Regions from separate parts of the Pseudoalteromonas sp. BZB3 genome, predicted to be linked through region 1. Evidence: predicted binding sites of a transcription regulator. Region 1 holds the regulator's gene; each other region holds the start of a gene.

What was found. Region 1 encodes LexA, which represses DNA repair genes until DNA is damaged. Its sites were predicted from a motif close to TACTGTATNNNNATACAGTA; they were not measured.
Positions count from the first base shown of each region.
Region 2: a site for LexA is predicted at 6,279-6,298, ahead of ABMY35_RS09145 (SulA-like leucine-rich domain-containing protein). Genes of this name have one in related genera too.
Region 3: a site for LexA is predicted at 2,383-2,402, ahead of ABMY35_RS13485 (S24 family peptidase). Genes of this name have one in related genera too.
Region 4: a site for LexA is predicted at 5,109-5,128, ahead of ABMY35_RS07390 (YebG family protein). Genes of this name have one in related genera too.

Region 1 is NZ_JBECOS010000003.1:165,694-173,879, reverse strand. Features, by position in the region: gene lexA (transcriptional repressor LexA) at 773-1,390, shown strand; gene coxB (cytochrome c oxidase subunit II) at 1,640-2,779, shown strand; gene ctaD (cytochrome c oxidase subunit I) at 2,782-4,362, shown strand; gene ABMY35_RS04170 (cytochrome c oxidase assembly protein) at 4,364-4,915, shown strand; gene ABMY35_RS04165 (cytochrome c oxidase subunit 3) at 4,924-5,793, shown strand; gene ABMY35_RS04160 (SURF1 family protein) at 5,814-6,536, shown strand; gene ABMY35_RS04155 (transmembrane cytochrome oxidase associated protein) at 6,526-7,014, shown strand; gene ABMY35_RS04150 (COX15/CtaA family protein) at 7,023-8,024, shown strand; gene cyoE (heme o synthase) at 8,021-8,186, shown strand, end outside.
Region 2 is NZ_JBECOS010000009.1:208,074-216,259, reverse strand. Features, by position in the region: gene ABMY35_RS09175 (CoA pyrophosphatase) at 1-286, shown strand, start outside; gene ABMY35_RS09170 (L-serine ammonia-lyase) at 376-1,752, shown strand; gene cysB (HTH-type transcriptional regulator CysB) at 1,815-2,792, opposite strand; gene ABMY35_RS09160 (hypothetical protein) at 3,068-3,829, shown strand; gene ABMY35_RS09155 (NCS2 family permease) at 3,858-5,147, opposite strand; gene ABMY35_RS09150 (SEL1-like repeat protein) at 5,619-6,068, shown strand; gene ABMY35_RS09145 (SulA-like leucine-rich domain-containing protein) at 6,307-6,738, shown strand; gene ABMY35_RS09140 (YchJ family metal-binding protein) at 6,753-7,211, shown strand; gene ABMY35_RS09135 (VC2046/SO_2500 family protein) at 7,250-7,771, opposite strand; tRNA gene ABMY35_RS09130 (tRNA-Tyr) at 7,884-7,968, shown strand; tRNA gene ABMY35_RS09125 (tRNA-Tyr) at 7,988-8,072, shown strand; tRNA gene ABMY35_RS09120 (tRNA-Tyr) at 8,100-8,184, shown strand.
Region 3 is NZ_JBECOS010000011.1:266,325-274,510, forward strand. Features, by position in the region: gene ABMY35_RS13475 (hypothetical protein) at 1-442, opposite strand, end outside; gene ABMY35_RS13480 (Y-family DNA polymerase) at 704-1,963, opposite strand; gene ABMY35_RS13485 (S24 family peptidase) at 1,951-2,364, opposite strand; gene ABMY35_RS13490 (AAA family ATPase) at 2,576-3,076, opposite strand; gene ABMY35_RS13495 (tRNA-(ms[2]io[6]A)-hydroxylase) at 3,113-3,685, opposite strand; gene ABMY35_RS13500 (sulfotransferase family protein) at 3,740-4,393, opposite strand; gene ABMY35_RS13505 (SIMPL domain-containing protein) at 4,635-5,339, opposite strand; gene ABMY35_RS13510 (NAD-dependent malic enzyme) at 5,914-7,608, opposite strand; gene ggt (gamma-glutamyltransferase) at 7,775-8,186, opposite strand, start outside.
Region 4 is NZ_JBECOS010000008.1:340,915-349,100, reverse strand. Features, by position in the region: gene smrB (endonuclease SmrB) at 1-382, shown strand, start outside; gene ABMY35_RS07425 (response regulator) at 477-1,277, shown strand; gene ABMY35_RS07420 (hypothetical protein) at 1,453-1,692, shown strand; gene ABMY35_RS07415 (peroxiredoxin C) at 1,905-2,510, opposite strand; gene fadR (fatty acid metabolism transcriptional regulator FadR) at 2,748-3,461, opposite strand; gene dsbB (disulfide bond formation protein DsbB) at 3,751-4,269, shown strand; gene ABMY35_RS07400 (DUF6170 family protein) at 4,276-4,581, shown strand; gene ABMY35_RS07395 (helix-hairpin-helix domain-containing protein) at 4,631-4,927, opposite strand; gene ABMY35_RS07390 (YebG family protein) at 5,145-5,462, shown strand; gene ABMY35_RS07385 (pitrilysin family protein) at 5,553-8,186, opposite strand, start outside.

The DNA of each region.
Region 1 (8,186 bases):
CACCTATTTAGAGAAAGCCCGATTCGAAAGAGTCGGGCTTTTTTGCTTTAAGTCCCTCAACATCAGCTAAACTAGTTTATCTCACCTTGCGCAAAGCAAACGTATTCGCTTCGCTCATTGTCGTTAACACTTTGCACGATATTTACCCTGCGCAAAAGAAGCGCACTCACTGCGTTCACCGTAGCTCGTCTTTTCTTGTTGAATTAGTTTCCATGAAGATAAACCTCGTTTGCCTATTCATCCCTAAAGCTGGGTCCCATCGCGCATCCATGCGCTCATCTCAACGAACTGCGAAGCTACGCTTCGGTCTCATTTCGTCCATGTGAAAGTAGAACATCGCCAGCAAAGCTTACCCCAGGCAATTAAAGAAACCCGTTGCAGCAATGCAGCGGGTTTTTTGCGTTTAGGTGATAAATCGTCCTGCACAGTGATGAGGTGATGCACTGTGATAAAAAGACGAATTAGCGCAAGGTGAAGTGAGCAACTTTCACAGTAGTTACTCTCTTCACTCTGAAACACTTTTCACACGCGTAAATAATTACACCCTCAACATCAGCTAGATTGGTTTATCTCACCTTGCGCGAAAAGAATGTAAGCGCTGCGCGCTTGTCATAAACCTTTCGCACTATAATTGCGCAAAAGAAGCGCACTCACTGCGTTCACAGTCGCTAATTTTGCACTTTATTGCATTAAATCTATCCAAATTTAGTTTGCCATTTTGACACAACTGTATATACTCACAGTATCTTTACCTGTATGGAAAACCAGTTGTATGCGACCACTAACGAAACGACAAGAACAAGTATTTGAACTCATCAAAGTCTTCATCAAAGATACAGGTATGCCTCCTACACGTGTTGAAATTGCTGATGCGCTTGGTTTTAAAAGTGCTAATGCTGCTGAGGAGCATTTAAAAGCCTTAGCTAAGAAAGGGGTGATAGAAATGGTGCCTGGGGCTAGTCGTGGTATTCGATTAGTCGACGATGGCTCGTCTGAAGATACAGGGCTTCCTTTGATTGGTAAAGTTGCTGCAGGAGAGCCCATTTTGGCTCAAGAACATATCGAAAGTCATTATGAGGTTGATCCGAGTTTATTTAAGCCTGCTGCTGATTACTTATTACGTGTAGATGGAATGAGCATGAAAGACATCGGTATTCTTGATGGTGATCTTTTGGCTGTACATAAAGCGCAAGTTGCTCAAAATGGTCAAGTTGTTGTTGCTCGAGTAGACAACGATGTAACAGTTAAAAGGTTAGAACAAAAAGGTAGCAAAGTGCTATTACATGCTGAAAATGAAGAGTTTTCTCCAATCGAGGTTGATCTAGAACACGAACCTTTTGCTATTGAAGGTCTCGCTGTAGGTGTTATAAGAAATTCTAATTGGATGTAACTTCTATATAATTCTAACAATAGGTTAGCTGCTCTCTTTTTCTGTTTCTTTAGTCAGCTAACCATATCTCTTCTTACTTTCCATTTTAATATATCAAATTCTTCTATTTTACTTTCTTGCTAATTGCTTATTTATTGACTAATTGTTAATAGGTCATGTATTGCCTTCGACTTTAGTCGGATCCTATGACGGTCATCCAATAATTCTAACTGCGAACTTCATGCTGAAGTCGATAAATGGGGGCGTCGTATGAGAATAAGTAAATTTGCTTATTTGCTTACTTTTTTGTTGCTTAGTCCACTTTCATTAGCCAATAGTGACTACAACATGAGAAAAGGGGTTACTGATGTAAGTCATAGTGTTTATGAACTACATATGACCATTTTTCTAATCTGTTGTGTAATCGGCTTGATTGTATTTTCAGTGATGTTTTGGGCTTTATTAAAGCACAGAAAATCAAAAGGAGCTGTGGCTGCACAGTTTCATGAAAGTACCAAAGTTGAAATTGTTTGGACTGCTATTCCTTTTCTTATTCTTGTCATCATGGCGATCCCCGCAACTAAGACTTTAATTGCTATGGAGGACACCAGCAAGGCTGACATAACAATCAAGGTCACAGGGTCACAGTGGAAATGGCACTATGAATACCTTGGTCATGACGTTGATTTCTTTTCTGTGTTATCTACGCCTTTATCTCAGGTTAATAATGAGGAAGAAAAAACAGAGACCTATCTATTGGATGTAGATAAACCGCTGGTAATACCTACAAACAAAAAAGTGAGATTTCTAATGACGTCAGATGACGTGATTCATTCATGGTGGGTACCTGATTTTGCAGTTAAGAAAGATGCCAACCCAGGGTTTATCAATGAAGCTTGGACCAAAGTAAATGAAGAAGGTATTTACCGAGGTCAGTGCGCTGAGCTATGTGGTAAAGACCATGGCTTCATGCCTGTAGTTGTTGAAGCTGTCTCACCTGAAAAATTCGAACAATGGTTAACTGAGCAACAATTAGCCAAAACAGAAGCAGCGAAAGAGGCCGAAGCTGTACTATCACAAACTCTAAGTAAAGAAGAGTTAATGACAGAAGGTCAGACAGTTTACATGGGATATTGTGCAGCTTGTCATCAACCTACAGGATTGGGGTTGCCTGGCGTCTTCCCTGGTCTTAAAGATAATGCGGTTGTTAAAGGGGATCTAGATGAGCATATAGATGTGCTGCTAAACGGTCGCCCAGGTACAGCAATGCAGGCATTTGCAAAGCAACTTACAGTAAAACAAATTGCGGCTGTTATAACTTACAAACGCAATAGCTGGGGTAATGATACAGGCGAAGTAATCCAGCCAAGCCAAGTTCAAGCATTCATCGATAAAGCGTCAGGAGAGTAATCATGAGTACTCAGGTTCAAAGTTCAGAACATGCTCATGAAGAGCATCTTACAGGTATAAAGCGTTGGTTGTTTACGACCAATCATAAAGAAATTGGCTCTCTTTATTTAATCTTTTCGTTAGTGATGTTTTTGATCGGTGGAGCTATGGCCATGGTGATCAGAGCTGAGTTATTTCAGCCTGGACTACAGCTAGTTGATCCACACTTTTTTAATCAAATGACCACTGTGCATGGTTTGATCATGGTGTTTGGCGCTGTTATGCCTGCCTTTACAGGCCTCGCTAATTGGATGATCCCCATGATGATAGGCGCACCAGATATGGCGCTGCCTAGAATGAATAACTGGAGTTTTTGGATTTTACCTTTTGCATTTGCAATCTTACTTGCTTCACTGTTTATGGAAGGAGGGGGCCCAGCGTTTGGCTGGACTTTCTATGCACCGTTATCCACAACATATAGTAACGACAATACAGCATTGTTTGTGTTTGCAGTTCATATAATGGGCATCAGTTCAATCATGGGAGCAATTAATGTCATTGTAACCATTGTCAATTTACGCGCCCCTGGCATGACATGGATGAAGTTACCTCTCTTTGTATGGACCTGGTTAATAACCGCCTTTTTATTGATTGCCGTAATGCCTGTATTAGCTGGTGCTGTAACTATGGTACTTACCGATAAATATTTTGGTACCAGCTTCTTTGATGCAGCAGGTGGCGGAGATCCTGTTATGTTCCAGCATATTTTTTGGTTCTTTGGTCATCCTGAAGTTTACATCATGATACTGCCTGCATTTGGCATTATATCGACCATAGTGCCTACTTTTTCCCGGAAAAAGCTATTCGGCTACTCTTCCATGGTATACGCAACCTCTTCTATTGCTTTTTTATCTTTTATCGTATGGGCACACCATATGTTTACCACAGGTATGCCGTTAGCTGGAGAGCTCTTCTTTATGTATGCGACCATGCTGATATCTGTACCTACGGGAGTCAAAGTCTTTAATTGGGTTGCAACTATGTGGCGTGGCTCGATTAGTTTTGAGATCCCTATGATGTTTTCCATTGCGTTTATCGTGCTCTTTACGTTGGGGGGCTTCTCGGGGTTGATGCTTGCGATCACTCCAGCAGACTTCCAGTACCATGATACTTATTTTGTTGTGGCGCACTTCCATTACGTACTTGTAACAGGTGCTGTATTTTCCATTATGGCGGCTGTTTATTATTGGTTACCTAAATGGACTGGCAACATGTACTGTATAACCACAGCGAAGTGGCATTTTTGGATGTCATTAATTAGCGTCAACATTTTATTTTTCCCAATGCACTTTGTAGGCCTTGCGGGTATGCCAAGACGCATACCTGATTACGCGCTTCAGTTTGCTGATTTCAATGCCATCATTAGCATTGGTGGTTTTGCCTTTGGCCTTTCTCAGCTCATTTTTGTGTGGTGTGTGTTCAAATGTGCACGGGGTGGTGAATCGGTGCCAGCTAAAGTGTGGGATGGTGCAGAAGGGCTAGAGTGGGAGGTACCTTCCCCAGCACCTTTACATACATTCAGTACTCCTCCTAAGGTGAAGTAGTATGCATGCGGCACTCGTTAAGAAACTCATAATCGCTGTAGTAGGCATGTTTGCTTTTGCTTTTGCACTTGTGCCGCTTTATGACGTTTTTTGTGAAGTAACAGGCTTAAACGGAAAGCCTGATATGGAAGCGGCACAGGCTAGTAGTTTAGTGGATGAATCGAGAATGATTGATGTGAGTTTTATTACTCAAACTAAGCAAGGTGTGCCGTTTAGTGTAAAAGCAAAACAGTTTTCTGTCGCTGTAAAACCAGGTGAGATGTCAGAGCTTATTTTTGTCGCTAAAAACCTTAGTGAATACCAGAGAGTGATGCAGGCAGTACCGTCTGTTTCACCAGGAAAAGCAGCCAAATACTTACATAAAGTAGCTTGCTTTTGCTTTGATAGACAGCCGTTCGAACCTAATCAAGAAGTTGAGTTCAAGCTCGTATTTTATGTTGATACAGAGTTACCTCAAGACGTTCAAGAGCTAACCTTATCTTACGCCATTTTTGATATCAGTGACGTCGCGTTAGCGCGTGATGACGCGAAAACCGAACCTTACAAAGGTTAGGAGGAATTATGCAATCTCAAAGTTATTATGTACCCGCCCAAAGTCCTTGGCCAATTATAGGTGCTGTAGCTATGTTCTTCATTGCTGTTGGGGCAGGTCTGACTGTCATGCAATTGGGTAGTGAAGATTTAAGTGGTGTTCTCATATTAGGTTTAGGTGTTTTGATATTACTTTATATGCTTTTTGGCTGGTTTAAGCATGTTATCCAAGAGTCTGATAAAGGCCTGTATTCAGCGCAAATGGATCGTTCATTCAAGCAAGGTATGAGTTGGTTTATTTTTTCTGAGGTGATGTTCTTTTTTGCATTTTTTGGTGCTCTGCTTTACGCAAGAGTGTTTTCTGTACCTTGGCTAGGAGGTGCAAGCAATAACCAAATGACGAATGAAGTACTATGGCCAAACTTTGAAGCGATGTGGCCGCTACTTTCAACACCGGCTGGAGATGTAACACAGAGTATGCCATGGTATGGTCTGCCACTTATTAATACGATTATTCTGCTTACATCTTCTGTAACCTTACATTTCGCGCATAAAGCCATCGAGTCAAATAAACGCAAACCGCTCACTCTTTTCTTACTTATCACGGTAATACTTGGTTTTATCTTTTTAGCACTACAAGCCCAAGAATATGTCCATGCGTATGAAGCGCTCAACTTGACGCTTCAGTCAGGTATCTATGGCAATACCTTTTATCTTTTAACTGGGTTTCATGGTATGCACGTCACCATAGGCGCAATTTTATTAACGATTGTATTAATAAGAGTGGCAAAAGGACATTTTACCGAAGATAAACATTTCGCTTTTCAAGCCGCTGCTTGGTATTGGCATTTTGTCGATGTTGTATGGGTATGTTTATTTGTTTTCGTCTACGTTTTATAGGTGTGAAATGAGGGACTTATATGGCTTTAATCAGAGCGCTGCCATGGCAAGCTATAATCATTTGGCTAGTATGCATCACAGTTGTGACAACGTGCCTAGGTTTGTCTTACTGGCAGTTTTCTAGAGCAAAAGAAAAGCAGCTTCAACTTGATGAATTTAGTCAAGTTGAGCTGACTTCGTTAGAGTTTATCCAAGCATTGCAAAATCGCTCTATTGAAAGATTGCATGGCCAAACCGTTTCTTTAATGGGAAGGCTAGAGCAAGAATACATCTGGTTTTTAGATAATAGAATTGTGGATGGACGTGTCGGTGTTGATGTCATTTCCCTTTTTAAAGTTGCGGGTTTAGAAAAGTATCTATTAGTTAACTTAGGGTTTATACCGCTTCAAGGCCGAGGGCAACCTGACACACTCTCTTTTGACGAAATTCAAAACTTAAATTTAGTGATAAAAAGTCGCCACTTAGAGCACTTTACTTTAGCAAAGTCAGCGCTTGAAGCTCACTCTCAGCGGTTGCAGTTTATAGATCATTTGTACTTATCAAACTTAACAGGTAAAGATATCTACCCTGCCATTTTTTATCAATTACCTGACTCAGCAGTGATTGCTGAACCTCACTATCAACCAGTAGTAATGAGTCCTGAAAAACATCATGCCTATGCTTTGCAGTGGTTTTTAATTGCAGTCGCAGCGGCTTTTATTGCATTTAAGGCAACAAGAACAGAGGTGCCGAATGAAGCTTAAACCAATATGGATGTTTATTATCTGCTGTATTACGCCATTTATTTTGGCGTATGCGGCAATTCAGACAAACTGGCTGCCAGATAATACAACGAATAAAGGGCGTCTTCTCAGTAACGATATACAAGTGCCTAATTGGCAGGTAAATGATAATACGCTTTGGAGTATTGCACTATCTGCACCGGTTGATTGTGGGTTGGTTTGTATTCAACAAAATCAACGCTTACAAAATGTGTATCAAGCGCTTGGCAAAAAACAAGACAAAGTAAGTCTAGTGATTTTTGGTGAGGCGAAAAATAATGACATGACTCAGTATCCGGCACTACCTGAGTTGCAAGCTGGATGGCTTTATCTTGTAGATCACCATGGTTTAGTTGTGCTTGCTTATCCATACGAAGAAAGTGAGCAAAAAAGTAGAGTGTTACATAAAGGATTGTTATCGGATCTAAAGAAGTTACTCAATTATGCGCGCAGTAGCTAGGAGGAAAAATGAATAAAAAATATATTTACCTCACTGTAATTAGCACATTTATTACTTTTTGTGTCGTTGCTTTAGGGGCTTATACTCGCTTGAGTAATGCGGGGTTAGGGTGCCCAGATTGGCCTGGGTGTTATGGTTTTTTAACCGTGCCTAACACTGCAGATGAGTTACAAGCGGCAGCTAATGCTTTTCCTGGCAGTACAGTTGAACCTTTTAAAGCTTGGATTGAAATGATCCATCGTTATTTTGCGTCTTCGTTAGGTCTGTTGGTGATTGGCTTGTTGTATTTTTCGCTTAGAAAGCGTGTTGAGAAAGTCCCTAAAAAGTTAACTATTGCTTTGTTTGTGTTGATTTTACTGCAAGGTAAGTTAGGCATGCTGACAGTAACAATGAATTTGCAGCCCTTTATAGTGATGGGCCATTTACTCGGTGGATTTACTATTTTGGGACTGCTTTCAATGCATTGCTTTTATTTATTTACACCAGAAAAGCGTTTTCTCATATCTCCTACAAAAATCCCTGCTAGGTTGTCAGAAATTAGCTTGATTGTCTTGGTGTTACAAATCGCGTTAGGCGGCTGGGTCGCTGCTAATTATGCGGCACCACACTGCGTCGGATTGCCTATTTGTGAGAATATCCATTTATTTTCTGTAGAAAGTTTATTTCATCTTCCCATTGGGGAGTTGAACTATGAATATGGTGTATTGCCATTTGAAACTCGGCTATCCATACATATGGTTCATCGAGTTTGGGCGGTTGTCACAGTACTTACACTTGGTATATGGGCATGGTATGTGTTGACTAACAGTAAAGAAAAACTCTTAAAGAATACTGCAAGTTTACTTATTGCTGGCTTAGTTCTTCAGCTGTTTTTGGGAGCATTGATTGTGCACCTGCAATTTCCAATATTAATTACACTTTTTCATAATCTAATGGCGGCATGTTTGCTGATTGTTAGCTTATTTTTATGGTTTTTACTTACTTATAAAAGTACCAAGGAGGCAGCATGAAAAGTCTTACTCTCAAGCCCGAAGTACTGTTTCAGTCATTAAACTTATCTGCGTACTTGGGTATTTGTAAGGTAAAAGTAGTCGCTATGCTAGTCATTACCGCTTGGGTTGGGTTAATGCTTGCGCCTGATATGAACAGAACTCTCCTTGAGCAAAGCATGA
Region 2 (8,186 bases), on a different contig from region 1:
TAATTCTATCGGCCAATTACCTACCCATAACACATTAACAGGCTTTACCATTTCCCCTATTGTCGCAACACTTCAATCTCACGCATCTTGGCACACTGACAGTGATGAGGTAGAACGCGTATTTACAATTTCACTCGAGCGTTTATTTGACGAAAAAAACTGGCGCTCAATCGAAGTACAATTAGGCGGAAAAGCCCGAAAATTCGATATTTTTCCTACTGAGCATGGCTTACTATGGGGCGCGACGGCTAAATTAGTTAAAAATCTTGCTCAACTGGTCAACTAACCACCACTTAGCCAGCGCAAAATAGTTACATTGAAATACTTTAACGTTATGATGTGCGTCCGTTCAAAGGCAATGTTGAGTAGAAGTTTATGATTAGTGCATTTGATATGTTCAGTATCGGGATTGGCCCGTCGTCGTCACATACGGTCGGCCCAATGCGCGCTTCACGTCTTTATGTAAAAGATTTACAAGAAAAACAATTAATCGACAAGGTTACTTCTGTCAAAGTAGAGCTATATGGCTCACTTGGTCAAACTGGTGTTGGTCACGGCTCAGGTAAAGCGGTGATTTTAGGCTTAGCTGGTTACGATCCTGAAACCATTGATGCCGATGCAGTACCTGAAATCTTAGACACCATCGAAAACGAACAAGTTATCTACTTAGATAAAACCCATAAAGCGGCTTTTCCAAAGCAAGGCGCGATTGTTTTCCATCGTCGTAAAACCTTGCCTAAGCACTCAAACGCCATGGAAATTTTCGCATATGCTGGCGATGAGCTAATTCATAGCCAGGTCTATTACTCTATCGGCGGCGGTTTTATTGTGACCGAAGAAGCCTTCGATCAAGAAAAGCAAGCCGCACTTGATATTCGCGCAGAAAACCCAGCACCTTACCCTTTCAATAATGCTCAAGAATTATTGGATATGTGTAAAGAGACAGGTTTAAGTGTGTCATCTTTGATGATGGCAAACGAAAAAACACTTCGCGCGGAAAAAGATATTAAAGACGAACTCTTCAATATCTGGACCGTCATGAAAGCTTGTATTGAGCGTGGTATGCGTACTGAAGGTATTTTACCGGGCGGCTTAAAAGTAAGACGTCGTGCACCGAGCTTATATTTAAAACTAAACGTTGAAAATAACAACGACCCACTGCGTGCAATGGACTGGGTTGATTTATTCGCTCTAGCAGTAAATGAAGAAAACGCAGCTGGCGGCCGTGTAGTGACAGCGCCTACAAATGGTGCGGCGGGGATCTTACCGGCAGTATTAATGTACTACCATACATTCATCAAAGAAGTTGATGCAGAAATTGCCACACGTTATTTATTAACCGCTGCAGCGATTGGTATTCTTTATAAAAAGAACGCGTCAATTTCAGGTGCTGAGGTTGGTTGCCAAGGTGAAGTTGGTGTGGCTTGTTCAATGGCAGCAGGTGCGCTGACTGAAATCATGGGCGGCAATGTTGTACACGTTGAAAATGCAGCAGAGATCGGTATGGAACATAACCTAGGTTTAACATGCGACCCTGTTGGTGGCTTAGTTCAAGTTCCTTGTATCGAACGTAACGCTATGGGTGCGGTGAAAGCCATCAATGCTTCGCGTCTAGCTATGCGTGGTACGGGCGATCAAAAAGTATCGTTAGACAAAGTTATTAAAACTATGTTGGACACGGGCAACGATATGAAAACAAAATATAAAGAGACTGCACGCGGTGGTCTTGCGGTTAATATTATCGAATGTTAATTAATACCGAATCTTAGATACAAAAAAGGCTGCAATTGCAGCCTTTTTCATTGATAAGATAATTACTTCACTGGTAACTCAATGTCTTTGAACAGCTCGTCTACGTCATCTTGATTACGCAGCAAGCTCGCTTTTTCAACCAACTCTTTGGTTAAGTGTGGTGCGAAGCGTTCAATAAAGTCATACATATACCCGCGTAAGAAACTGCCTTTTCTAAAGCCAATCTTGGTCGTACTCGCTTCAAATAAATGACTTGCATCAATACAAACCAGGTCGTCATCAGTTTGTGTATCGATTGCCATAGTTGCTAACACACCAACACCTAACCCTAAACGAACATAAGTTTTAATGACATCAGCATCTGTTGCAGTAAATACAATATGTGGCTCTAGACCATGAGCGTTAAACGCTTTATCAAGTTCTGAACGACCAGTAAAACCAAATACATAAGTGATCAATGGATACTTCGCGATATCTTGAACAGAAATATTCTTACCTAGCTGTGCAAGTGGGTGATCTTTGGTGACCACGATACTTCTATTCCAGTGATAGCAAGGCAACATGACTAAATCACTATAAAGATGCAATGCTTCAGTTGCGATAGCAAAGTCTGCATCACCACGGGCTGCTGCATCCGAAATTTGTTGTGGTGTGCCTTGATGCATATGAAGAGAAACCGCAGGATATTTCTGCATAAAACCTTGTATCACACCAGGCAATGCATAACGAGCTTGAGTATGAGTCGTCGCAATATTTAACTTGCCCTGATCTGGTAAAGTATGCTCATTCGCAACCGCTTTGATCCCTTCTACTTTAGATAGGATTTCTCTGGCGATATTGATGATTTCATTACCTGCTGGGGTAACATGCGTAAGATGCTTACCACTTCTGCCAAAGATTTGAACGCCTAGTTCATCTTCAAGCATACGAACTTGTTTAGAAATACCAGGCTGAGATGTATACAGGCTTTCAGCTGTCGCCGAAACATTAAGATTGTGATTGAGGACTTCTACAATATATTTTAATTGTTGTAATTTCATAATATTTTTATTGTTTTAGTTTTTTCATGAGCAACGGCGTCACGATTGAGCCCTACTGCATTTTGCCCTAGTTTTCTAAGGCTAGCATATTTACTCTCGTTCAGGTAGCAATTGCTAAATTTGTTTATGACTGAACAGAATTTATTTCTTAAACTATAATAAAAAGCTATGAAATAAATGTATTTTTTATCAGATTATCGTGTTGACCTATTCAGTAAAGAATTATTTCATGTAAGATAAAAATGGTTTCAAAACTTTATGATTGAGAAGTTGCTATGTTTGTTTCGATTATTATTATGCTTATCATTGCTTTGATCATCATTGCCGTATGGGTCAGTGCAATTCAACAGCATAAAGAGAAGCAAGAAGCTGAGCGTCGAAAAGAGCTTGCTAAACAAAAACGTATAATTGAAGAGTCTGAAGACGTCATTGTTAACAGTAGTAACATTCCTATGTCTGAGGTCATGGTCCAAGTGCTACAACGCCGTGTACATGACGCGCTCTCAGTCATGGTGGATCTTTCTCCAACCTCTAGAGAGTTGAAAAACCGTCTTCACGAGTCAAAAGAGCGTATGAGCTCTACGCCTGAAAATATTAATAACTCAGATAACCTAAGTTTACCAGACAGTGATAAACAACTTATTGCTCTTGTTCAAGGTATTAAAAAGTTACGTAGTGTACTTCGCTCAGAGCACTCAAAAGGCAAAGTAGACACTCAAAAGTTTGTTGCAGAAGATAGAAGGCTTGAAAAGCTACAACTTAAAATTAATGTTGAAAGCCAAATTAAACGCGGAGTTGCAGCAAGAACAGCAAACATGGTCGGATCGGCACGCCAATATTTTGAAAAGGCCTATGCTACTATTTGTGCAGTCACCTATTCTGATGAGTATGTAACCAATAAAAAGCAACAGTTAGAAGCATACTTAAACGAAATCAGTAATGAATTAAAAGCGTCTAATGAGTCCTCTGTTAAACAGAAAAAAGAACAAGAGCAAGATGACTTAGATGTTTTATTTGCACCGAAGAAAAAGTGGTAACACTTTTCTTCGGTTTCAAGTTTACCTGTTAACTAAGGGCAAACTTCACTAAAAATAAAGCAGTCAATGCCCATACACTGATTGTGATTTGTTCTTTCTTACCACATACCAATTTTACTGCCGTATACGCGATAAAACCTAATGCAATACCATGCGCAATTGAGAATGTCAGTGGTGTCATCAATAAAACGACACTAACCGGGATCGCATCTGTCATATCATCCCAATTCACTAACTTTAAGTTTTGTAGCATTAAAACTGCTACATAAAGAATCGCGCCGGCAGTGGCATAAGCCGGGATCATTTTTGCCAATGGTGCAAAGAAAGTCATTAATAAGAAGCATACTCCAACAACAACGGCGGTTAAGCCCGTTCTACCACCCACTGACACACCTGATACCGATTCAATATAAGATGTCGTTGTTGAAGTACCTAACATAGATCCTGCAATTGTGGCAGTACTATCAGCAGAAAGTGCGCGACCCAAACGTGGCATTCTGCCCTGCTCGTCTGCTAAACCCGCTTTTTGCGTTACCGCCACCAGAGTGCCTGATGTATCAAACAAGTCTACAAACAAGAACGCAAAAACAACACTCAACATAGAAAGCTCAAGTGCACCAGCGATGTCTAATTGCATAATAGTCGGGGCAATACTTGGCGGAGCAGACACTATTCCTTGATACTCAATCAAACCTAAAGCCCAAGCAGTAATCGTTACAATAAAAATACTGATCAGAACGCCACTTTTGACGTCTCTGAACATCAATGCTGCAATAACAAAGAAACTTAAAATTGCCAGTAACGGACCTGCACTGGTGATATCACCCAGTTGCACAAGCGTTGCAGGACTTGCGACAATTATTTCAGCATTTTTAAGCGCGATTAACGCTAAAAATGCCCCAATCCCCGTTGCAATCGCTTGCTTCAATACAAGGGGGATCGCATTAATAATCCACTCTCGCACTTTAAATAAACTTAAGACAAGAAAAATACACCCAGATAAAAACACGGCCCCTAATGCAGACTGCCAGCTATAGCCCATACCTAACACAACGCCATAAGTAAAAAAAGCGTTCAAACCCATACCTGGAGCAAGTGCAAGAGGATAATTGGCCCAAAAACCCATAATAAAACAACCAATTGCCGCAGCAATACATGTGGCAACAAATGCAGCACCAAAGTCCATACCTGTTTGCGCTAGCATTGCCGGGTTTACAAAAACGATGTAAACCATAGTGAGAAAGGTCGTGAGTCCAGCAATTAACTCAGTTTTAACACTAGAGCCTTGATGCTTGATTGAAAATAGCTTTTCGAGCATAGATGTTTCCATTGGTAAAAGTTAAAAGAAATTTATAATTCTTATTAAAGCGGCGCTATTCTAGCGGTTAATGACAGTGATTAAAAATGCAATTAAAGTTTCTTTTAGCTAAGGTTATTTGTCAGGCCTATTAATATTCCAGATTCAATTTTTACCGTAGTTTGTTTGGTATTTACTCAAGGCTGGGGCTACTAGCTGACTGAAGTCGCAAAGCATGGTTATTCGATGTAAGCCAGTCGATAAAGCAGTAGATGCTGTGACATAAAAGAAAATAAGGAGGGGCTTTTGCACCTTATATGAATAATAAAGGCATCTCATCACAAAAAGCTTTAAAAAATAACTGCATAATGACCGTAAAAATATATAATTAGTTAATCATTTGGCAAGAATTTAGCATAACTAAATTTATGCCCAACATGGTCACAAAGTTTTGACTACAATAATATTAAGCTTTTCAAAAATAGGTAGAGTATGGATAAATCGCCAGATAATAGCGCGGCGCATCACGACTTAGAGCAACAGCTATTTAATGTGCTTGAGTTCGTTACAACACCTCCTAATGGTGAACTACGCTATCCGAAAGAGCATGACTCTGTCACTGCTTTTAAAAAAGGGTTGTACTACCTACAAGAAAAATCTTATCCGCTGGCAACGAAGTGGCTGCGAATGGCTGCTATGTCTGGAGATAACAAAGCACAGTTTTATTTAGGATTGATGTTTATAAAAGGACAAGGTGTGCCACAGAGTGCATTTCATGCTATGGCTTGGTTGTCACTCGCTCAAAGCCAAGGTGTAGATGCGGCCAACGCAGTAATAGAACAAATCAAACCGCATTTAACAACGAAAAGAATCAAAGATGCACAGTGCTATGCTGCCACCTTGTACGAGCAAATTCATCAACTACAGTTCCAGTCTAATTAAGTCTATTTTTTCATACAGTAGTTTTATACAGTACTCACTGTGAAAACTACTGTATAACCCCCCCATATCTATAGCACGTCAAAATAGTCCAAACACCATAACTCATAACCAGTTGAATAAAATAGCTTTATTTTATAAACCTCATTAAAACTGATTAAAAAGTAACATTTCTGCTTGCATTAAAACACTGTGTAAACTACTGTATATAAATACTGTATAAACAACCAGTGAGATGATTATGTTACAGACAACCGCAGTTTTACCAAGCTCAGTAAAAAAAGTAGATGCCCCAAAAGCCGTTAACTTTGTTGAAACCCCTGATGAAATTTGTGCCAGTCTTGAACTACTTAAGATCATTCACCAATGCAATCACAAACAAGGCTGGACACTGCTAATCGCACCTGACCATATCCCAAATAAAGATATGCTTGAGGCCAGCTCAATAGATTCAAGTAAATTATTAGTGATCAGAAAAAAACACATCGTTGATTTAGAATATGTACTAAATTCAGCTTTGAATAATGGCAATTTTGCGGCGGTTATTACATGGACTGGTATTACGAATTCAGAGCTGCTTTCGCAAATGCACTTAAGCCAAACAGATATCTCGCTATACTGTTTTACTGAAACCAGCAGCAAAGCGTGTACAATAGAGCGCATAGCAAGTTAATAAAAGATTTTCTTATGTGTTACTGTTCTAACACTCAACCTTATGAGTCATGCTGCAATGTATTCATTACAAAGCATAAGTTACCTGAAACAGCGGAGCAGCTTATGCGCTCTCGTTACAGTGCTTATGCGACTAATAATGCGCAGTATATACTTGAGACTTATGCCAAATCTGAGCAACGTAATCACAGTCTTGAAGACATCGCTGCATTCGCTTCATTTGCCAACTTTATAAAGCTCGAGATCGTCGCAACAAAAACTGAACCTGAGTTTGATTATGTGGAGTTTAAAGCCCATTATTTGGCAGACGGAAAACATTGCCAAATACATGAGGTTTCAAGATTTATTAAAGAAGAAGGGGCGTGGCGTTACTTAGATGGCCAATTATATGATGTGCCAGAGTTAAAAGTATCTAGAAATGATCCCTGCCCCTGTGACAGTGGCAAAAAATTTAAAAAGTGTCACGCTAGCTGATTTAAACCGTATTTAAGCTCACTCACTATCATCTCGCATTAGGCGGACAACTGAACCGCCTGCTGCATTTCGCCGCTAGCTAATTGATCATAAAAACCCGCAGCATCTATTTTGGGTTTATCTATCTCTAATGCGCCAGCTCTTTGAGCGAAAATTTTAGCCTGCACAGTAGGTTCACAATTATCAATAATAGCTAACTCAATATGCTTCTTATCGTCTCTGATATGAAAAGGTTCTGGCGAAAGACAATTTCTTAGCCTTAACTCTGTAAGTCCCTGCTCATGAAGTAAACGGTTATTATTTTCACCTATGGTCATATCATAAGTGTTGGGTGCCATTTGTTGCTGGGGACCAATTTGAAGTTCTTTTTTTAACGCATCTCCACTCTTATCTGGCTCAGTTAATTCTGATTCAGGTAAATGAAATTCACTGAAGTCGAGTGCGTTTGGTGAAAGCATAGCCAAACAAAGCGCAAAGTCAGCACGACGCTCTTGTGCCACGCTTTTTGCTAGCGTGTCACCAAGCTGATGCTCCTTGTTTAAAATGCGCTCTAATTGCATAGAGTTTCACCGATTATTTAAAAAGTTATATTATTATCGGCATTTTTTTAATTTTCTTTAGTTGTTTTCTTTACTTAATAAAAAACTTTGTTATTATCAGCGCCGTTGTTTAGGAGGGGTTCCCGAGCGGCCAAAGGGATCAGACTGTAAATCTGACGGCTCTGCCTTCGCTGGTTCGAATCCAGCCCCCTCCACCACAACAACACATTACAACTTGGAGGGGTTCCCGAGCGGCCAAAGGGATCAGACTGTAAATCTGACGGCTCTGCCTTCGCTGGTTCGAATCCAGCCCCCTCCACCAAGTTGTACAAAATTAGATATACCCTGTGGAGGGGTTCCCGAGCGGCCAAAGGGATCAGACTGTAAATCTGACGGCTCTGCCTTCGCTGGTTCGAATCCAGCCCCCTCCACCATC
Region 3 (8,186 bases), on a different contig from region 1:
TTTCGAATTGGTTTTTATGTTTTTTGTTTATATGGTGATGCCCTGTAACATCTTCTAATTTTTTACTCTTAAACAAAACTTGCTCGAAGCTTGATAAGCTAGCTACTATTTCTAAATCGTTAGATAAGATCGTGTCTAGTTGATTGTGTTTGAATAGTACATTTGGATCGCCCTTAGTGTTAACGCCAAAACATGACAAATATTCTTTTCTGCAGATATGTTCATAGATTTTATAACTCATGTTATAGCCAACCGGAATTTTTCCTTGTAATGCCATTTCACAATCTTTCGGGCTTTTACAATACAGATTTATAGAAGCATAAATTAATGGCGTATCTATCTTTATTAGATTTTCATATTCATCAGCAACTGAATTGACTCGCAAAAATTCTGCATCTAACTTACCTTTATTCGTTAACCTGAGCGATCTGCTTTCTGGCAAGTTTTTCCAAATAACGGTCTTATCTAATTCGTTGTAAGCTTGTGTGACAATCTCTTTTATATTTGCAATGTATTTGTTTTCTTTGACTGCAATACCAATAGAAATTTCATTGCTTGTACTGTTTGCTAAATTTTGATTTTAATAATATCACCATTGCAAATATCAATTTGTTAAACATATTCCTTCACCACAAGCACTTTGCGTTAGCTTTACTTCTTTGAGTATAGATTGTTTTTTCCAACCGATATTTTTATCATTTTTTTATTGGCATTTTATTAGCGGGATCTCAGGCCATCGCGTTGTATATCTTCTCGATAACCAATCTCTCTTCATTTGCCACTGATTACTTTGTAATTCTGTCCCAATACGTAAGCTACTACTTCCGTAGCGTTTATTGATTGTATCTAAGCACTGCATAAGCTCTGGTTTATCATCAGAAACATTAAACATATCAATTTGTTGGTGCATATCGTCTTCTAGCTCAATGGCGCCAATACCCGCTTTGTAGTATCGCACACCAGGTTGGAACAATTGGCTGAATACCAACTCGACTTGTTTGGCAAATACCATGCTATCATTCGATGGCACAGCAAGCTTCTGAATAAACGACCTTTTATAGTAATTATCTTCATGTGGTGAGCTATGAGCGAAGATAATTAATCGTTTCGTTAAAGAACCTTGTTTGCGTAGTTTCTTGGCTACGATTGAACAGTGCGTTACTAATGACGCTTTAAGTGCGAATGGGTTTTCGACGCGCTCACCAAAACTGCGGGTGCTGAATACTTCTTTTTTGCGCTGTTTTACATCATCCCATGATAAACATGACACTCCATTAAGCTCCGATATCGTTCGCTCAAGCACAACACTAAATTGTTTTCGCATCATTTTTGGGTTTTGTTTAGCTAAATCTAACGCACTTTCGATGCCGAATAACTTAAGTTGCTTGGTTAATCGGCGCCCTACACCCCAAATATCCGATACTGCCATATTGGCTAAAATTTGCTTTCGAGACTTTTCACTATCAATAACGGCAACGCCTGTTGCGCCTAAAAACTTCTTAGCCGCATGATTAGCGGCTTTCGCAAGTGTAGGTGTTGGCCCAAAGCCTACCCCTACTGGCAACTTAGTTTTTCGCCAAACCGTGCGGCGAATAAGTTGCCCGTATTCATACCAAGAATTCACCACATCACTGTAGCCATCAAACTTTAGAAATGACTCGTCAATGGAATATACATAATGTTGATCACTAAAACGGTTGATAATGGCCATCATTTTGTCACTTAAATCGGCGTATAACTCATAATTTGAGGAGCGAATAACCACATTATGCTTATCTAAAATAGGCTTTAATTTAAAGTAAGGCTCAAACTTTGGAACGCCAAGTTTTTTTACTTCAGGAGATGCAGCAACAATGCAGCCGTCGTTGTTTGAGAGCACCACAACGGGTCGCTTACGTATTGATAAGTCGAATACTTTTTCGGCTGAAGCATAAAACGAGGTGGCATCAATTAACGCATACATTGTTTTAATCTCATGTTTTGCCGATGCATTCTTAATGAACCAGTCACAATACCTTCGAGCTGAAAAACATCACAATCACTGATAAATACTGGTTTAAACACTGGTGATGCAGATAGTAGCCGTCGGTTATGGATATCAAGGATTTTACATACAAACTCATTGTTGAAATTAGCAACAATCACATCTTGGTCTTTTGGCTCGGCCGCCCTATCTACAATCAATAAATCACCATCAAAAATACCAACGCCCTGCATCGAATCACCAGATGCGAGGCCTAAAAAAGTGGCGTTAGGGTCACCAACTATGAGTTGGTCAAGGGATAAACCGAGCTCTTTATATTCTGCTGCGGGAGACTCAAAACCGCTGATCCCCGCTGCTGCTTTAACTGGTATTACTTTCATACTGCACCCAAATACATATACTGTATATAAATACAGTATATGTATAATTAGCCATATCGGCAAGCTTAACAGCGTTATCAAGTGGCGCTATGAAGCGCTTTTAGAATAATGCAGGCAAAAAAAAGCGGCTTGATGTTTACCAAGCCGCTGAGTTTTTATACCAACTCTCAATATAAGGAGCTCTATTTTGAGAGGTTTGATTTATTACGTACTACTTCAAGCTAAACGCTCTACTTTGCTGGTTGCTTTCTAAACGCACTTTATTGCCAGTGAAAGTCTCGAATAGTTTTGTATGGGCTGCTTTTGAAAATACATCGTCTCTGGTTTCATAGTCTTCAATCCAAGCCAATAACATGTCTAGATTTTCATCTTGTGCTTCTTTTGATGGGTATTTGTGCGGCTCCCAAGGACGCGCTTTAGCGTTGGCTTTACAGATCTCCACATCTAAGTCAATAAACACCAAATGCTGACACTGCTCTGTGATCGGTTTAATGAGATCACTATAGCAACCCTCAATCACCCAATCTGAATGGGATTGAACAAATTCGTTGATTTTATAGAGCGAAGAATCAAGTGGTGCCCGAGTTGGTGGTGACGTTGGTAACCAAGCAAGAGTGTCTAAATCTAAATGTGCAGCTGAATATTCTTGTGCTAAACGCTTTGAAAGTGTTGACTTTCCTGAGCCAGAATTACCAAAAATAATCGTTTTCATGCGCTAGTCCTTATTTATACAGCGGTAATGTTAGAATTAATGAAGCGCCGCTGTAAATGGTATCTTTTTACAGATCTCCGCCTCAGCTTTAAGTATTTCAGCTAAACGTGCGTCAATAATGTCTTTATTGAAGTATTCGTAGCCCAATTCTACGAATAGGTTCTTATGTTTTTCTTCTGATTTAGCAATGGCCACATAAAAGTCTTTCTCTTTGCCTTCAGGTAAGGCTTCTGCAACCAAAGAAAAACGTTCGTGACCACGCGCTTCAATCACCGCCGCCACTAATAGACGGTCGATTAAGAATTCATCGGTGCCCTGTCTGAATAATGCGCGCATACCTTTAATATAAGGGTCTTTTTGGTCGTTACCTAAGGTAACCCCACGCTCTGTTAATAATTTCAATACCTGTTTAAAGTGGATCATCTCTTCAATGGCTAAATCTGTCATCGCTTTCACAAGCTTAATTCTGTCAGGGTAATGACCCAACATAGACATCGCCATGCCAGACGCTTTTTTTTCAGCAGCTGCGTGATCTTGTAAAAAAGTATCAAAATCAGCAAGCACTTTTTCTGTCCAATTAAACGGGGTGTGGTACTTCAGTTCAAACATAAACATTCTTAATCAATATAAACTGCTGGTATTCTAGCGTAGGAGATACACGAATTAAACAGATTGCATAAATGTGAGTAAATCGGCGTCTTTATCTACTTTTCCCATACGTGTAGAGCTGACTTTAAGTGGGTGCTTTAAGTCATTCCAAGCCGTAACTTTACCGTTCACGTTGAGCTTAGGCATGTCTGTCATTTCTGTGCAAGCAACATCAACTTCTAAAAAGTCACACAGTTTTGCAAAACTATGAGGCAGGCTAACATTCAAAAACAAATGCTGCGCTTGAGTGTCCTCGAAAAACGCAATGGCTTTGGCTTTATGTGTTTCGTAACACATAGTGAGAAATTCGAAGTTATCAAGGTGCTTGGTATCTAATCCCGAAAAGGAGTTTAAGAAACAGCGCTTGATGGTGTCGTTAAAGCCACCTTTATCTGAGAACAGGTTGCCTGACATGCGCGTTAATAATTTAGAAATAGACGGTAGCCACACCGCTAAGTCTCTTTCTAAATAAATGAATTTAGCATCAGGATATTTTTGATGCAGCAACGCATAATCATTAAATACGGGCGTGTCGGCAATGACTTGCGCGTTATTAAATGTCTCTATTGTATAAGCTGTATGTGCCGTCGTTAAACCAAGTTCAATGCATGCGGCACAAAGACTTGTCGTGCCTGTTCTCGGTAACCCGATAATAAAGATTTTACTCATAATGCGCCCTACAATAGTAAGGGCGCATTATAACGAAAAATTTATACCAATCCTCTTAATTAAGCGATCTATTTTGAGTCGAGAAAAACTTGTCTATAGCACAGCTAACGCGTCCTGCTCTCGCTAAGCTACCTACATCCATATAGGCAAGGCGAAATTTTGCTATTTAGTTGTTCTAAATCAGAAATTTTCAAAGACGCTAGCGCCAGTTTTAGTCCCTCAAAATGATTGAGGGTTGCTATTATTGCTTAATCAAATAAGTGACGAAAACTTCAGAAGAAATAACAATATCAGAAACATTATATGCCTGCTTATGTGCTCGGCCTGATTCAATCATTGATTGTCTTCCATATGGTGTTGGCATAGATGGCGCATTTGCAAAATTTACAGAATAAACACGGTCTAATTTAGCATCGAATGCGCTAGCCAGTTCTTTAGCTTCAAATTTAGCGTCTTTGATAGCCAATTTTTTTAGCTTATCTTGCACTTCTTCAGCTTTTGAATAAGAAAACTGCGTATAACCAATTTCATTTATACCAGCCTCAACAAGTTCTTGTAAAAACAAAGCATACTTATTAACGTCAGTCAGCTTTATCTCAACATTTCGTGTTACCTGAAAAGTACTAAACTCCTGCTTTTGAGTAACTTGGTTATATTCGTGTTGGCGATAGATATTTAGCTGTGATGCATCAATGTTATTTTTACTGACATTAAAAGTATTAGCGACTTTTATCACTCGCGCAATCACACTGTCTACTTCATCTTTTGCTTTGTTAATGTTTTTATCAGAGTGTGAAATCGCAACACTTAAAACAACTTGATCTGGCTGAACGAGCTGCTCTGCGTACCCTGTCACACTTAAATGAGGACTGGTTGGCTCTGCATAAGCGTAATTAAAACTTGAAGATAAAAGTAAAGACGTAACGGCTAGTAATTTCTTAAACATACCTACTCCATTTATGGATATTGAGCCAAAATCAGAGTTAAATCTCTAATGTGGCCAAAGATGCGCTATTAAACTAAAAACTTGATTAATTAAGGCTGAATAGAGAAAACAACTTTAAGGAGTCGCTAATAAAGTCGAGTTAATAAGGTAAAATAAGTATCAATACACTTCAACTATTAATTCTTAAATCTCAGATTCTGCCATTTTTGATTAAATAAATTAATCGCTTATTTTACTAACGGTGTTTTTAAACAAACAACATTGCCAAATACACTCGGCACTTGATCAATTATACGATGAAAACTAATCCTATTTTCACCAAGCACCTCTGCCAATACACCTATTATGACAAACTAATCATAAAAGCGACCTTGCATGGGTACTTTTCGCAGACGCTTATCCTTCCTAGCCCTCTTATTGGCAATAAATAGCTTTGAATGTCTTTAATAAAATAATCAATGTATTAACTATAACGTCAGCCCTTCATTTTCAAAATATAAAATCTGTTTTAAGGAAAATTAGGCATAAAAAAGCCAGCAATCTTGCTGGCTCAATTTAAATTACAAGCTAAGTATTAAATGCTACAACGCTTGTAATTGCGGTACTCAGGGTACCAGTAGTTTTTATCGATTGCTTTAAGGATGGCTTCATCAGACATTTCTAATGCGACACCTTCTTCCATCGCTTTCTTCGCAACAGCAAATGCAATCTTCTTACTTAATGGTTCGATCTCCACCAGCGCAGGTAATAGACTGCCTTTACCTGTGTTTGCACGAGGTGAAGCTTCAGCAAGCATTTCACTTGATACCATCAGCATTGCATCAGTGATACGCTTAGCTTTAGCTGCAATGACGCCTAAACCGATACCTGGGAAAATATAGCTATTGTTACACTGAGGAATAATGAACTTTTCGCCGTTATATTCCACTTCACCAAATGGGCTACCAGTTGCAACAATTGCTTGGCCATTCGTCCACTCAATCACATCTATTGGATGTGCTTCAACTTGACGTGAAGGATTACTTAGAGGGAAGATAATTGGCTGCTCACATCCTGAATGCATCGCTTTAATCACTTGCTCAGTGAACAAACCAGGCTGACCAGAAACACCAATCAAAATGTCTGGTTTCGCACAGTGCATTACATCTAATAAAGACGCAAAGTCACCGCTATATTGCCAATCAGTTAACGCATCTTTTTGTTGCACAAGTGCAGCTTGGAAATCACGTAGCCCTTCCATACCTTCAGTAAGTAGACCGAATCTGTCAACCATGTACACTTGGCTACGCGCTTGCTCGTCAGAGATGCCTTCAGATACCATTTGACTGATGATCTGCTCAGCAATACCACAACCCGCAGAGCCTGCACCAACAAACACTACTTTTTGGTCACTCAGTTTTACGTCTTTAACACGGCAAGCAGCAAGTAAAGAGCCCACAGTAACCGCCGCAGTGCCTTGAATATCATCATTGAAGCTACAAATCGTATCTTTATAACGCTTAAGTAGAGGCATGGCATTTGGTTGTGCAAAATCTTCAAATTGAAGCAGTACGTTTGGCCAACGACGTTTAACCGCTTTGATGAACAAGTCTAAGAACTCGTCATATTGCTCTTGGTTAATACGCTTATGACGTGCACCCATATACATAGGATCGGAAAGTAGCTTTTCATTATTAGTACCCACATCAAGCATAACAGGTAGCGTGTAAGCAGGGCTAATACCGCCACAAACGGTATAAAGCGATAATTTACCAATTGGAATACCCATACCACCGATACCTTGGTCACCTAAACCAAGAATACGCTCACCGTCAGTAACAACAATCACTTTTACTTTGCCTTTTGTCGCATTACGTAAAATATCATCGATGTTATGACGCTCTTCATATGAAATAAATAGACCACGAGAGCTGCGATAAATATCAGAGAATTTTTCACATGCATCACCTACCGTCGGCGTATAAATGATAGGCATCATTTCTTCTAAATGATCGCGAACCAAACGGTAATAAAGTGTTTCGTTGTTATCTTGAATTGCACGAAGATAAATGTGCTTATTTAAATTATCTTTGAAAGAAGAGTATTGCTGATAACAACGCTCTACTTGCTCTTCAATGGTTTCGAAACGCGGTGGCAATAACCCATTTAAGTTAAAGTTCTCACGCTCTGATTGACTAAATGCGCTGCCTTTGTTTAATAAAGGCGTTTCTAACAGGTTAGGACCTGAGTATGGAATGTATAGATAATTTGGATCGGTTTGTTTAGTCATATTTACTTGTAATGATACGTCTGGCTGATTTTATTATTACTTAGCTGTGAATAGGCAAGAAAGCAAAAAATTGCTTATAAATAAAAAAGGCGCTTTAACACAACTAGATAATTAAAGAGCCTTGCAGTATATCTTAAAAATATCACTAAACCTACGGGTTTAGCCGTCATTCACCGAGCACAATGCCCTCTCGTCGAGGATCTGCGCCACCTACGAGCTGACCTCCGACCAGTTCAATACCATGTAAACCTGAATTCAAATCTCGAATAAAAACTTTATGCCCTAAACTTTCAAAATAGGCTTGGTGCTTTTCAAGGTCAGAGCCTTTTTCTAAAGTCGTTACTTTGTTACGGTTAGTTATCTTTGGAAGATTGATAGCAGACTGAATATCTAACTGCCAATCTAGTACGCCAATGACTGTTTGCGCAACATAGTTAATAATACGACTACCCCCCGGAGAGCCGACGACTAAACGTAGACTGCCATCTTTGTTGAACACCATAACAGGCGACATAGAGCTACGTGGACGTTTATTGGCTTCAACGCGATTAGCACGCAATTTGCCATTCTTCTTCGGA
Region 4 (8,186 bases), on a different contig from region 1:
TTATTTTTCTGACGAATATATCCCAGATATCGATACCCACGGCACGGTAAATTATGTGCGTGAAGGCGCTGATAAATTCTTAGCTAAACAATTACGACGTGGCGATATTGCGCCTGAGTTAATTTTAGATTTGCACGGCTTAAGTAAAGACAGCGCAAAAGAAGAGTTGGCTGCTTTGATCCATGCCTGTAAAAAACAACACCATTATTGTGCTTGTGTTGTACATGGTATTGGTGAACATATCCTCAGACATAAAGTGCCACAGTATTTGGTTCAGCACCCAGATATTTTAGCAATGCATCAAGCTCCTCTTGAGTATGGTGGTAAAGGCGCAGTGTTGATTTTAATTGATATTCCCGAATCTGATATTTACAGACGCTAATTTGCCCTTTAAAAAGTCATTTCAAACTAGCTAATAGGATGTTAATTGGTTACATTAACGTCCTTATTTTGGTTAATTGAAAGTAGTACTAATCATGAATGAGCTTCTCAGTGCAGATCTTGCTATCCTGCTTGTTGAGCCCTCAGCAACACAAAGAAAAATTATTGCAAAAGAGCTTGAATCTGAAGGCGTAACGAACATCGACTTTGCAGATACCGTAGACTCTGCAAAAAGCTTTCTAGAAAAACATAGGCCTGACCTAGTTATCTCTAGCCTACATTTGAGTGATGGCAGTGCCCTCGATGTTCAACAGTATATTGCTGAAATCCAACCCGAACAGCCGATCCCTTTTATGCTGGTTTCAAGTGAAACACGCAAAGCCCAGCTTGAAGCATTTAAGCAATCTGGTGTAGTGGCGATCTTGCCTAAGCCTTTTACTAAGGTGCACCTTGGTCGCGCACTCAATGCAACCTTAGACTTACTGTCTCCGCAAGAGCTTGAGCTTGAACTATACGATGTGCAAGATTTGCGTATTCTTATTGTTGATGACTCACGACTGGCGAGAAATCATATTCGTCGTGTGCTAACTAATTTGGGGGCAAGCCGTTTTACTGAAGCTGAAGATGGTGAACAAGCGATAAACTTCTTAAATGAACAGATGTTTGACCTCATTGTCACAGACTTTAATATGCCAAATGTAAATGGCCAAGAGTTAGCTGAGCATATTCGTAACTCAGGTGAGCACTCTCATATTCCTATCTTGATGGTGACATCTGAAGCCAATGACACTCATCTTGCAAACGTTGCACAGTCTGGTGTTAACGCATTATGCGACAAACCTTTTGAACCTGAAGTAGTTAAGCAGTTACTGCACTCAATTTTAGAGCAAGATTAACTAAAATTTAGTTTTTTTTACCACTTCATGTTGGTGAAAATAATCAAATGTTATTTTCACCAACTTTCCATAAAAAGTTAAACCAAATAAAAACAATGACTTAAAATATTTTTATCGATTGGCACAACCTTTGTAATAGTTATTGCGACTAACTAATCATACAAAGGAGAACGTCATGAACTCACTAGTTAAAGCAACATTAATCGGCACGGTATTATTCACAGCTTCTTCAGTACAGGCTAATGAAAACCCTATTACAGCTGAAATTAGTAATCTGATCTCAAATGCGATTAGCGCGAGTATCGAAGAAGTTAAGAAAAATACACTTGAGACAGCATCTAAAGTATTGAAGTCTGAATCTGATAAGCATGCTAAGAAAGCAGTTAAAAACGACAAGGAAGAAAACAATGGCTAATGAATTAACGCTAGTGAGTCTTTTGGCAACCCCAGTTATCAGCCTGTTTGCCGTTTATTTAAGTGTTGAACTATTCAAACGCGTTGGCCAGTTAAATTTATGGGGGTAAGTATATGACTTGCACAATTTACTCCCAAAGAACATCATTTCACTATTTTTCGCAGGCACAAAAAAGCCCGCAACCGCGGGCTTTTAAAAACTAAAGGGCTAAATTATAGCTCGCCTTCGTTCTCAGCTAGGAACTTAGCAACACCTTCTGGGCTTGCGTCCATACCTGATTTACCTTCAGTCCAACCTGCTGGACATACTTCACCGTGCTCTTCGTGGAACGCTAGTGCGTCAACCATGCGAAGCATTTCGTCGATGTTACGACCTAGAGGAAGATCGTTAACTACTTGGTGACGTACGTTACCTTCAGCGTCGATTAGGAATGAACCACGGAAAGCAACACCAGCTTCTGGGTGCTCAACGTCGTATGCTTGACAGATTTCGTGTTTAACGTCAGCAACTAAGTCGTATTTAACTGGACCAATACCACCTTCGTTTACTGGTGTGTTACGCCATGCATTGTGTGAGAATTGAGAATCGATTGAAACACCGATAACTTCAACACCACGCTTTTGGAACTCGTCGTAACGCTTGTCGAAAGCGATTAGCTCTGAAGGACAAACGAAAGTGAAGTCTAGTGGGTAAAAGAATACAACCGCTTTTTTACCTTTAATACGCTCGTGAAGGTTGTAACCATCAACGATCTCACCGTTACCTAATACTGCTGCTGCTGTAAAGTCAGGTGCCTTGCGGCCTACTAATACACCCATGGTTTTCTCCAATTAGTTAGGGTTATATCCAATGCAAAATGACAATATCAATTTGCTTTGACACTTATTATTGAGGCTAGTTATAAAAAAACAACCCCAATTAAAAATTTTCACAAGTTTATGGGGACACTCAAAAAATTGAAAATCAAATAAACCGATAGCTACAATCAGTTTTTTTGATTGTATAAACTATAGGCATAAAAAAAGCCCCTACGGGCTTTTTTCAATCAATAGAGTTTAGTCCATGATATCTGATGGCATATCACCACGGATTTGCTGCCAAATTTCACCACTTTGATGACCATATTTTCTTAGTAAAGAAATTGAACCATCGAAGTCGCCTTTTTCAGCCAACGCTATAAGGTCTAAATAAAATTGCTTAGCCAGTGCGCGGGTACGTGGGTCTGAGAAATAATGACCACCAATCTTAGAATAAAGGCCTTTGAAACCATTTAGCACCAAAACATAAATTCGGTTGTTACCTGCTAACGCTAGCTGATGGTGAACTTGATAGTCAAAATCTGCAAATGCCTGAGCGTTATCTTCTATGTCTTTACTCTTTTCAAGCGTTTCAATTACAGCCTGTGGATTTACTTTAATTGCCGCACGCGTATAAATTGCGCTGATGTTGGTACGTGCAGATAAAAGCTGATCAGTCAGCTCTGGCATTTTATCTTCATCAAGACGCGCAAGTGTCTCAAGAATATTTAAACCTGATGTTTCCCAGAAGTTATTTACGCGGGTAGGTTTACCATGCTGAATCGTCAACCAGCCATCACGCGCCAAGCGCTGCAATACTTCACGTAACGTTGTGCGAGTTACGCCAATCAGCTCAGAGAGTTCTCTTTCAGCTGGTAAAATTGAACCTGGTGGAAATTCACCATTCCAAATTGATTCAACAATATATTCCTCAGCAAATCCCGCTGGGCTTTTAGCTTTAAAAATTCTCATCTAACACCGCTTTAATCTTGGCAACTGCAATTTAATCCACTGATTGTACCAGATGCTTTGCAACTAACAAGTGGAGAAGTCGCCCTGTTTTACAATTCATTTTTTGTTCTACTGGTTAAGTAAAATTTACCAACTACCGTTAATTCTTGCAGCTTATAACCTCTGTCAGCATAATACCCACAACGTAATTCAGTTTCGCAGCATTTAGGTTCGCTTAACCTGAAAAATTGAACCTATTTGTAATGCAAGTTATCTGATAGCTAACTTAATATAACAATAAGAGAATCTTATGAACTGGTTGAACACCCTTCCTACTTCCAGAAAAGCGTGGGGCCTGTTGGCACTGACAGCATTTTTACTTGAAGTCACGGCTTTATACTTTCAATACGCAATGGGCTTAGAGCCTTGTATCATGTGTATTTATCAAAGAACGGCTGTGTTGGGCGTGTTTGCCGCAGGTCTTATTGGTTTTATTTCCCCAAGTAACGGTATTTTCCGTGGTATTGGCGCTGCAACATGGGGCGTAAGTAGTATTTGGGGTTACATGTTGGCAAAAGAGCATTTAAATATGCAAACCACAACTGATCCATTTGCGTTCACTTGCGATATTGTTCCTAACTTCCCAGAGTTTATGCCATTACATGAGTGGATCCCGGCGTTTTTTGCCGCAACCGGTGATTGTGGCAGCATAGACTGGCAGTTTGTTGGTTTAAGCATGCCTGGTTGGATGGAAGTCATTTTCGCGTTATATGCGATCAGCTTCTTAGTTGTTGTACCATTTATTCTTTGGTCTTTAGTAAAAAAGTAACATTAAATGCATTTTAATCTTCGCAATATTGAGCAGTTAAAGCCTTACAAGCTTCGTGATAAGCAACAAATCATCGCCATAGCTTTGAGTCACTTAGAAGCGCCTGAAAAAGTGTTATTAGGCTGCTGTAAACTCGCCATCCTAATGCCATTTTTTATTTCTTTGGCTTATTTTGAAGGCTGGTACTTACTACCACCTTTGTTGCTGGCAGGTATCTTATACCCTCTTCTCACTACGCCTCTGGAAATTGCATTTACCAAAAGCAAACTGAAGGATGCCATTGCTGAGTTTGAAAGGCAAAACCAAAACTAGAAAAGGGCAATTTTGCCCTTTTCTAGTTTTTCATCTGAGCATTTAAAGCTTAAAACTTTACCTTCCCTTCTAACTTAGCGACGATGCTTTTACCAACCCCTTTAACAGCCATTAAGGAGTTAAGGTCGTCAAAAGGTCCATTTTGCTCGCGGAAACTAACAATGGCCCTCGCCTTGCCTTTTCCGATCCCTGGCAATTTTACAAGCTCTTCGAGAGAAGCTTCATTAATATTAATTGTCTGATGAATTTCAGATTGAATTTCTTGTGACGCTTGTTGCTGTGCAGATTCTGCTAATACAGATGGTGCAACAAACAAACTAGTGGCTAAAAGTAATGCTTTGATCATATTTCCCTCCTGGAAAATCCTTGAAATTTAATAAATGACGGGTAAAACTCCTTACCCAAATTACTCATACGAGTAATGTTAAATAAAGATGACAATGACATGAAAGTCAAACTTAATACCTATCAACATAACTAAAGTCTTAATATTGACCTAATAGCTTGCAAAATAGGCCTTAAAAGATTACTGTATAAAAAAACAGTGCAAATGGGAGTGTATCATGGCTGTTGTTGTTAAGTATGTGGTAGAAAGAAATGGAGTCGAGCGCATGACCTTTACCAGCAAAAAAGAGGCTGATGCTTACGACAAAATGCTTGATGTTGCTGAGTCTTTAGAAGAGATGCTAGGTAAAGTGGATGTGCCGCTGAGTGAGCAACAAGTTGAGTCATTGGCATTAGAAATGGCGAAGCAAAAAGATGACTTTATTAATGTACTTAAAGGTTCAAAACCAAGTACACCTGCGAAAAAGTCAAAGAAAGATGCTGATGTGAATGATAGCGATGCTGATGAGAATGTCACACCTATCAAACAAGCCTAACAGTACTTATTTCAAATAACAAAAAAGCCGCTCAATGAGCGGCTTTTTTGTCGCTGTCACAATATAAGTTGCGACAGAGAAAGTATTTAATTACTCAAATACTTTCTCTACATCCAACACTTCAATGTTTTTCGCAGGAATATTCAGCTTATAGCTTTCAATTTGCTTATCTTCATTGATAAGTGCTGCAGGCTTATCTGAGTTATATTTCAGTGGTGAAACCGTTTCTTTTGCAAGACGTTTTTGCATGTCTTTGCCGTCACCTGTGATGAATACATACTGCACATCATCAGTTTGCAGGTTTTCACGAATAACACGGTTCACATCTTCCACTGTCAGTGAAGCAAGTTGTTTACGAACGTACTCAACAAAACTTTCTGTGTTGTAGAATTCGCTATCAAGTGCATAACCTAGCTGACGATCTTGGCTTGCCACCAGTTGAGGTACAAAATTGCTCAAGAAGTTACGTGTTGCATTAAAGTCAGCTTCAGTCATGCCATCTTTAATTAGCTTGTCTAATTCAAACAAAGCAACGCGCGTTGCGAAATGCGCATCATTGTTTGAACGCAGTGGACGTAACCACACTTGGAAAATTTGCTCTGAACGACCTAGGTTCGCATCTGGCTTAGTTTGGAACATACCGCGTGGGAAGTACTCAATGTACGCATAATCACCATAGTTCATACCACGTACCTGACGAATGCGTTGATATAAGAAGCTGTTTGAGCTTCTGTGCTCACCAAAGTAAGAGCGAACTAGCCAAAGTGCAGTCCAATCTTTAGAGCTACGGATTGTGTCGATTGGGAAACCAAATGATACTGCTGTAGATTTCGCATTTTTCTCAACAATCGTCGCATGACGTCCCGCTAGTTTAGGCGCATCAGGAATGCTTAAACGCGCTTCATCACCTTTTGGTAGGCTAGCTAAATCATTCAGCATCTGTGTTTTCACGTCATTGTCTAAATCACCCGTAATACCCACGTTTAACTTAGCTTGGGTGAATTGTGATGCATAGAATGCTTTCACGTCATCTAGGGTTAACGCTTCAAGATCTGACAAATCACCTAAGTTATAACTTTCATAAGGGTGACCTTCGTATAGCTTATGATAAAGCACTTCTTTACCCAACTCTTCGTCATTTGAAGATTTCAAGCCCGCTTTAATGCCATCAATTAGCTCTTTCTTAAGACGTTTAAAGTCATCTTCTCTAAAACCTGGGTTTAACAATTGCTCACTAACAAGTGCATACCACTGCTCAGCGTTATCTTTGTGTACGCGGCCACGTAAAGAAATCATTTCTTTATCTAACTGATAGCCAAAGCTACCTGCAATTGGATAAAGAGCTTTTTGAATTTCTTTGTAGCTCTTAGTTTGTGAGCCACCACGTGCGACCATAGCAGCTGTTAATGCCGCAACACCCTTTTTGCCTGCCGGATCAGCCGCTGCACCAGTGTAAAATAATAAGTTCACATCAACCAATGGTGAACTATTGGTTTTATCTAGTACCTTGAAGTGACGCTCAACAGGCTGGCTCGCTTGTTTAGCAAGCGCTGATACAGACACTTCTTTATCGAAACCAGAAACAGTCTCAAGTGCAGACATGGTCACTGTCGTACGGCCATTATCGACGAAGTATTTGTTTGCAATGTCACGAATGTCTTCAGCTGTAATGGCATCTGCAGACGCATATAACTGGTTGATCACTTCTGGGTCACGCTCAAAGTGCATATAGCTTGCAAGTGTTGACGCAATGGCTTGTGATGAATCTAGTCCATTGATGAAGCTGTATTTAAGGTTTGACTTCAATGCTGCTAACTTATCTGCATCCACCAGCTCAGTGCGTGCTTTAGCATATGTTTTTGCAATTGCATCACGTACTGCGGCTAAATCTTCTTCTTTTTCAACTTTAACAAAGACATGTAATAAACCTGGGTCTTTTGTCTCTGCATTATAAGTAAACATTTGGCTAGCAAGCTGTTTGTCTACTACGAGCTCTTGATATAACTCTGAATTCGAAGAGAAATAAAGCTGTGAGATCAGATCAAGTGCTGCGCGATCTTTTTTCGTCGGCTGCCAAGCAGTGCCTTTGTATGATACCAGTAACCAGTGACCCGGCATGCCTTCGAACTGTTCATGCACATATTTAGGCGCTTGTTGTTTTGGCTCTACCGGAATATCCGCTTGGTAGTCACCTTTTTTCCAATTGCCCCAGTGCTTCTTAACCATATTCATGGTTTCTTGCGGGTCAACATCGCCCACAATCACAAGTGAAACATACTCTGGCTTATAAAAGCGTTCAAAGAAAGTCTGGCCATACGCCATTTGATCAGGCATGGCTTCAATATCTTCGAAAAAGCCCATTGTGGTGTGCTTATAAGTGTGCTTTTCAAATGCCTCTTTGCGCACTGCAGCAAGTAGTTTACGGATTGGGCTTGCATTATTTTTTAAATACTCGCCTTTAACCGTCAGTGCTTCAGTACGAAACTGCTCTTCTGAGTACTTTAGGTTTTGGAAAATGTCCGCTTTGATTTCAAGTACTTTGTCTAAATGTTCTTTAGAGAAATTTAAGTGGTAGTTTGTGTAGTCGTTTGTCGTGTAAGCGCGGTTGTCTACCCCTGAGTTTTTCAGAATATCTGCATACACATCTTGTGGGAATTTTTCAGAGCCTTTAAACATCATGTGTTCAAAGAAGTGTGCGAAACCAGTTTTGCCTGCTTCGATTTC